DNA from 3 places in the Pseudarthrobacter lactosi genome. Region 2 is predicted to be linked to each of the others. Evidence: riboswitches for the same ligand, from Rfam matches in the RefSeq annotation. Region 2 holds a riboswitch; each other region holds the start of a gene.
What was found. A riboswitch is a leader RNA that binds a small molecule or an ion and turns the genes downstream of it on or off. The one in region 2 is predicted to bind S-adenosylmethionine.
Positions count from the first base shown of each region.

Region 1: linked by a shared signal. The riboswitch ahead of ACZY0Q_RS17995 (DUF1737 domain-containing protein) and the one ahead of ACZY0Q_RS05120 (aminotransferase class V-fold PLP-dependent enzyme) in region 2 are both predicted to bind S-adenosylmethionine.
Region 3: linked by a shared signal. The riboswitch ahead of metX (homoserine O-acetyltransferase MetX) and the one ahead of ACZY0Q_RS05120 (aminotransferase class V-fold PLP-dependent enzyme) in region 2 are both predicted to bind S-adenosylmethionine.

Region 1 covers NZ_JBVAYS010000004.1:181,857-184,047, reverse strand. Annotated here, with positions in the region: gene ACZY0Q_RS18005 (O-succinylhomoserine sulfhydrylase) at 1-565, opposite strand, end outside; gene ACZY0Q_RS18000 (rhodanese-like domain-containing protein) at 562-975, opposite strand; gene ACZY0Q_RS17995 (DUF1737 domain-containing protein) at 972-1,229, opposite strand; SAM riboswitch class IV at 1,243-1,358, opposite strand; gene ACZY0Q_RS17990 (hypothetical protein) at 1,484-1,993, shown strand; gene opgC (OpgC domain-containing protein) at 2,080-2,191, shown strand, end outside.
Region 2 covers NZ_JBVAYS010000001.1:1,104,971-1,107,161, forward strand. Annotated here, with positions in the region: gene hisN (histidinol-phosphatase) at 1-445, shown strand, start outside; SAM riboswitch class IV at 602-715, shown strand; gene ACZY0Q_RS05120 (aminotransferase class V-fold PLP-dependent enzyme) at 751-2,175, shown strand.
Region 3 covers NZ_JBVAYS010000002.1:616,334-618,524, reverse strand. Annotated here, with positions in the region: gene ACZY0Q_RS12675 (hypothetical protein) at 1-176, shown strand, start outside; gene metX (homoserine O-acetyltransferase MetX) at 260-1,375, opposite strand; SAM riboswitch class IV at 1,388-1,502, opposite strand; gene ACZY0Q_RS12665 (bifunctional o-acetylhomoserine/o-acetylserine sulfhydrylase) at 1,570-2,191, opposite strand, start outside.

The sequences.
Region 1 (2,191 bases), on a different contig from region 2:
CATTGTCCACGACGACGGTGGCCCCGGCGGCGTGCGCGAGCTCGCTGACCGCGGCGATGTCCACGATTTCCTGCATCGGGTTGGACGGCGATTCGAAGAACACGGCGGTGGTGGGCTCCGACAGTGCGGCAGCCCACTGATCCAGGTCCGGGCCGTCAACAAACACGGTTTCCACGCCCCAGCGCGGCAGGATTTCGTTCAGGATCACAAAGCAGGAGCCGAACAGGGAACGCGCGGCAACCACCCTGTCCCCAGCCGCCAAGAGGGCACCCAGAGCGGTGAACACCGCTGACATGCCCGACGCCGTCGCGAAGCACGCCTCGGTGCCTTCGAGCAGGCGGAGGCGTTCCTGGAAGGTGGCCACGGACGGGTTGCCGTACCGGGAGTAGACGAAGCGTTCGTCCTCGCCGGTGAAGGCACGCTCGGCGGCGGCAGCGGACTCGTAGACGAAGCCCGAGTTCAGGAAGACCGGTTCGGTGGTTTCCTGGAAGTTGGTGCGGTCCAGCCCGCCTCGGACGGCCTGCGTCTCGGCGCTCCAGCCGGCGGCGTCTTCGTTGAAGGTCACTTGGCAATTCCAAGGTTGGTGGGCAGGCCGCGGTTCTTCCAGCCGTTGACGGTGCGCTCGCCGTACCGGTCCGGCTCGCCTTCGAAACCCTCCAGGACGTTGTAGGAGGTGAAACCGGCCTGCGTCGCGGCGACGGCGGCGGCGATGGAGCGCTGGCCCGAGCGGCAGAGGAACACCAGCTCCGTGCCGTCGTCCTCCGGCGCCTGCTGTGTCAGGTCAGTGATGAAATCCGGGTTGGGGATGCCGCCCGGGAACGTCCACGGAATGAACAGGGGATCGTTGTCCGTGGCCTTGGTATCGGGGATGCCGATGTGGGCCCATTCGCCCTCGGTGCGGACGTCCACCAGGATGGCGCCCAGCTCCAGTTTGGCCCAGGCTTCCTGCGGGGTGAGGTCTCCGGCGTAGCTCACGCGTGGCCCTCGCCGTCGAACTCGAGGTCTTCCACGGCGGTGGCGACGGCGGCATCCGCACTGGCGATCGCCGTCGGGAGGATCAGTGCCTGGGCAACAATCACGCCTCCGCCGTTGAACGTCGCGGCCGGGCTGCCGTGCAGGACATACCCTTCGGCCAGGGCAGTGGAAATCCGTTCACAGAAAGACCTGTCATCCGGCCCGGTGACAAGCCGGTACAACAGTTTCTCTTCAGGGGCGGGGGCGTCAGACACGACGGAACTCCTTCTTTCACGCTTGCAGCTCGAATTGGTCGATATGCCGAGTATTCACCTGAGGCACCCCGCCGCGAAAGGGAGGGTTGCCGACCGGCCAGTCAGGGCTTGGCGCCGGTTCTCATTACTCCCCAAAAACGTAACACCCGCCCCGCTCTGCCGCACGGCCGCCGTCGTCATGTTCCGTAACCAACGCGAATTTCCGTAACCCCGCCGTGCTTCCGTAACCCGGGCGCCGACGGGACAATCGGGTCATGGGGAAGATGCGGGGCCACTCACTGACGGGCGCCTGGGCACGGGTTTTGGCCGTGGGGCTGTGCGCCGTGCCGGTGCTCCTGGGCGCGACAGGCTGCCGGGACATTTTCGCTCCGCCGCCCTGCATGCCGCCGGAGTTTTCCATCTCGCCGGCCGCCGCGAAACCGGGTGACCAGGTCACCGTCAGCGCGCCGGACACCACCTGCGATGCCCGCTACGGCGCCGACGCGCGGGTCCAGGCGGAATTGCTGGATCCGTACGGCACCACCGTGCTGCAAGAGCTCGCTCCCATGACCGACGACGGCGGCTTCACTTTGGTGTTCACCGTCCCGGCTGGCATGGCACCCGGGACAGCCGGGGTCACGGCCTACCCCTATGGCGTGGACTGGTGCGACGACACCGGGGTGAACAACAGGGCGGGGGCCGGACCGCAGACCCTCGTCGGAGTCGCCTGTGCGCAGCGGCTCGTGCCGCTGTTGGTCCTGGGACCCGAGACTAAGCAGGGCTGAACCGGACCAAAGGCGGAGGCAGATAGAGTTTGCAGAGGCACCGGCCACCGTCTTTGAAGCAGCCGTTCTTGGGGGATTACACCAGTATGCCAACAGCCACCGCTCCGACCCGCAACGCCAGCCTTGCCGGCCCTGCCAAGCAGACACGGCTGCGGGCCGCCGTCGTGCTCCTGCTCACCGTCCTGCTGGCTGTCCTGG
Region 2 (2,191 bases):
CGCGCTGGGCAAGCGCTGGTGGGCCGCCAAGGGTTCCGGCGCCTACATGGGCAAGTCGCTCGCCGCCGCAACGCGGCTCCGGGTCTCGGACGTCTCCCAACTTTCGGATGCCTCCCTGTCTTATTCCAGCCTGGGCGGCTGGAAGGAACGCGGCAACCTGGATGAGTTCCTGGGACTGACCGAAGAGGTGTGGCGCACACGCGCCTACGGTGATTTCTGGTCCTACTGCATGGTGGCCGAAGGTTCCGTGGACATTGCCTGCGAGCCGGAGCTGAACCTCTACGACATGGCTGCCCTGGTGCCCATCGTGGTGGAAGCCGGCGGCCGCTTCACCTCCCTGGAGGGTCAGGACGGACCGTTCGGCGGCAACGCGCTGGCCACCAATTCCATCCTGCATTCAGAGGTCCTCAAACGGCTTAACCCGGATCTGGACGACCTCCTTTAGGTCAATTTTCGAATTATCGACGGCGGGCACCTCCTGATGGGGGTGTCCGCCGTCGTATCTTCGACAAATGTTCCCTTCCTCAAACGCACGTAACAAAGCCCTTAACATTGAGCCGGGCTTCCTTCTCCCCCCGGCGCATGTTCTACGCTCTTAACAGGTCACGAGTGCCAGCGCTAAACCCCGGTTTGCTGGCCGGCAACCCTCCATTCGCGGTGGGGTGCCCCGGGTGACGACCAGGCCGGTCCGGAAGGGACACGGCAAGCGCGGATTCCCGGTACCGGGAGTCCTTTTAGAGTGAGGTCTCCGTGACAACTGCCACCGTCTCCCCCAGCAGTGTTTCTCCCAACAACGCCGCTTCGCTGTTCAAGGATGCCGCCGCCGTAGCCGGGCGGCCCCTTTCCGCGGTCACCGGCGCTGAAATCCAGGCACCGTTGATCCAGGGCGGCCACGTCCGCTACGCGAACCTGGACTACGGCGCCTCCGCTCCTGCCCTCTCCGTGGTGTCGGCCTACCTCAACGAGATCCTGCCGTTCTACGCCAGCGTCCACCGCGGCGCCGGCTTTGCATCGCAGATCAGCACCTCCGTCTATGAGAACGCCCGGAACATCGTGCGCGACTTTGTGGGCGGACGCCCGGACGACTCCGTCATCTTCACCCGGAACACCACCGACTCGCTCAACCTGCTGGCGGGCTGCCTGCCGGCGACGGACGGACGGCCCAACGGCGATGTCCTCTACCTGGACATCGAGCACCACGCCAACCTGCTGCCGTGGCAGGGCGTCCCGCACCGCAGCGTCGTCGCAGCGGACACCATCGTGGGGACGCTCGAGGTCCTCCGTGCCGAGCTTGAGCAGGGCAACGTGAGCCTCCTCGCGATCACGGGTGCCTCCAACGTCACCGGCGAGATCCTCCCGGTCAAGGCCCTGGCCGCCCTCGCCCATCAGTACGGCGCACGGATCGTGGTGGATGCCGCTCAGTTGGCGCCGCACCGGCGCATCAATATCAGTGCCGACGACGTCGACTACCTCGCCTTCTCCGGCCACAAGCTCTACGCGCCGTTCGGCTCCGGGGTACTGGTGGGCCGCACCGACTGGCTCGACGCAGGCACTCCCCATCTGGCCGGCGGCGGCGCCGTCCGCGAGGCCAGGCTCGACGGCGTCAGCTGGGCCACCGGTCCGGCCCGGCACGAGGGCGGCTCCCCCAACGTCCTGGGCGCGGCCACGCTGGCCCGAGCCACCCAGGTCATCGCATCCCTGGACCACGACCGCTGGCACGCCCACGAAGCGGCCATCAGGTCATTCCTGGTGGACGGGCTAGGGAAGATCGACGGCGTCACTGTGCATCAGATCTTCTCGGATACGGACGCTGAAACCGGCACCATCGGCGTGGTGAACTTCTCCGTGGCAGGGTACGACGCCGGACTCGTGGCCGCCTACCTGTCGGCCGAACACGGCGTTGGTCTCCGGGACGGCCGCTTCTGCGCGCACCCGCTGCTCAAGCGGCTCGGCCTTCCCTCGGGTTCGCTGCGGGCCAGCTTCGGCGTAGGATCCCGCCTGGAGGATGCCCAGCGGCTCCTCGCCGGACTGGAGCAACTTCGCCGGACCGGCCTGGGCTGGGATTACGTGGTGGACGCGGGGCGCTGGGTTCCGGCCAACGACACCCGAACGTACCCGCACTGGGCGCCCAACACGCCCGGCACTGCCGGTGCAGCTCCGTGCCTTGACGACTGAGCACCCTTTCGTCCCT
Region 3 (2,191 bases), on a different contig from region 2:
CGGAGCAGCGCGCGGAAGCACCGCAGCAGCCTGCCGCCCCCGGCATTCCCCTGCCGCCGTCGGGCCCGCAGGGGTACCGCGCCCGGAAACTGGCCGAACTCGACCAGCAGTACAGCAACGGCGAGCTGGCCATGGAGGACTACATGAAGCGCCGCTCCGACATCATGAACGGCTAACCACTTAACAGCGCGAACGTACAGTTGAGGCCCCGATCCGGGGTCACAACTGTCCGTTCGCGCCTAAGGGCAGGGGCCAGCGCTTAGACCAGGAAGGTGTTCCGGAGCTGGACGCCGAGCTGGCCGATCTCGGTCAGGAAGCCGTCGTGGCCGATCGGAGCCTCAATAACGTGCACATCCACGTCACCCGGGAGCGCAACAGCCAGTTCACGGGATTGGGACGGAAAGTACAGCCGGTCACTGTCCACGGCGGCCACGAAGAACCTGGCGGTGGCCCGGCCCAAGGCTTCATCCAGGGTACCCCGCCCGCGGCAGACGTCGTGGCTCATCAGTGCGTCGGTGATGGCGATGTAGCTGTTGGCATCAAAGCGGCGAACCAGCTTTTTGCCCTGGTGGTCCAGGTAGCTTTCCACCTGGTAGCGGCCCCGCTCCCCCAACGCAGCCGCCTGGAACGGTGATTCCGGGTGCTGGGCCGACCGTCCGAAGCGGCCATCGAATTCCTCGGCGGAGCGGTAGGTGATGTGCGCAATGCGCCGCGCCAGCGCCAGCCCGTCCTCCGGCAGCGGACCGCCATAGTAGTCGCCGTCGTTAAAATTGCTGTCCTGGCGGATGGCGAGCGTCTGGGCCTGGGCGAACGCGATCTGTTCGGCCGTGCTAGCGGCACCGATCGAGATAACGGCGCACCGCTGGACCCGTTCCGGGTAGGTGACTGCCCACTCCAGCGCCCGTGCGCCGCCCATGGAGCCGCCCAGCACGGCGTACCAGCTAAGGATGCCCAGCTGGTCAGCCAGCCTGGCCTCAGCTGCCGTGGTGTCCCGCAGTGTTACCAGTGGGAACCGTGACCCCCACGGCTTGCCGTCCGGGGCAACCGAGGACGGCCCGGTGGAGCCGTAACAGCCACCCACAATGTTGATGGAGACCACAAAGAACCGGTCCGTGTCCACCGGCGCGCCGGGTCCGGCCAGCTGTTCCCACCAGCCGGGCTCGTCACTGTCGCCGCGTGTCACGTGCGTGCTGCCGGTCAGGGCGTGCTCAATCAGGACCGCGTTGGAGCCGTCCGCGTTGAGGGTGCCCCACGTTTCATAGCCGAGGGTGACGTCCGGGAGGTAACCGCCGGCTTCGAGCTCAAGTCCGCCGATGCTGGCGTAGCGGACCACGCCGTTTCCGGGTGCTGCAGTACGGGAAATGGTGATCGTCATGGAAGGACCTTTTCTATGCGCTTGCCCACCGTCAATTGACCGGCAGGCCAGGTCCTCACCCGGGGCACCCCGCCGCAAAAGAGGGTTGCCGGCCAGCAAGCCGGGGCTGTCGCTGGCACTCATGACCTGCTTCGAGTGTACGAACAGCCCCGGCCTATGGCTAAGCGTGTGACTGGTTGTGACTTTACGGAGCCCTACTGCTGCTGGCTTCCCGCGTCTTTGTCAGGGTCCGCCGCACCCTTGGCCGCCCGGAACCCGGCCTCAAGGTCGGCGAGGATGTCATCGATGTGTTCGATGCCCACAGACAAACGCACGAGTCCCGGGGTGACCCCGGCGATAGCCTGCTGCTCGGGCGAGAGCTGGCTGTGCGTGGTTGATGCCGGGTGGATCACCAGTGAACGGACGTCCCCGATGTTGGCCACGTGGGAGTGCAGCTCCAGGGCGTCCACGAAGCGCTTCCCTGCCTCTGCGCCCCCGGCCAGGTTGAACGCCACCACCGCACCAGTGCCCTTGGGCCCATATTTGCGGCCGCGCTCGTACCAGGGGCTGGAGGGCAGCCCCGCATAGGCGACGGATTCGACGTCGTCCCTCGCCTCTAGCCACTGGGCGACGTCGACGGCGTTAGCCACGTGCCGCTCCACCCGCAGGCTCAGTGTCTCCAGGCCCTGGGCGATAAGGAAGGCGTTGAAGGGTGACACCGCCGAGCCGAGGTCACGGAGCAGCTGGACGCGCGCCTTCAGGATGTAGGACAGATTGGCGCCGAGTGCTCCGTCTGCCCCGAGGTCACGGGCGTAGACCAGCCCGTTGTACGTGGGG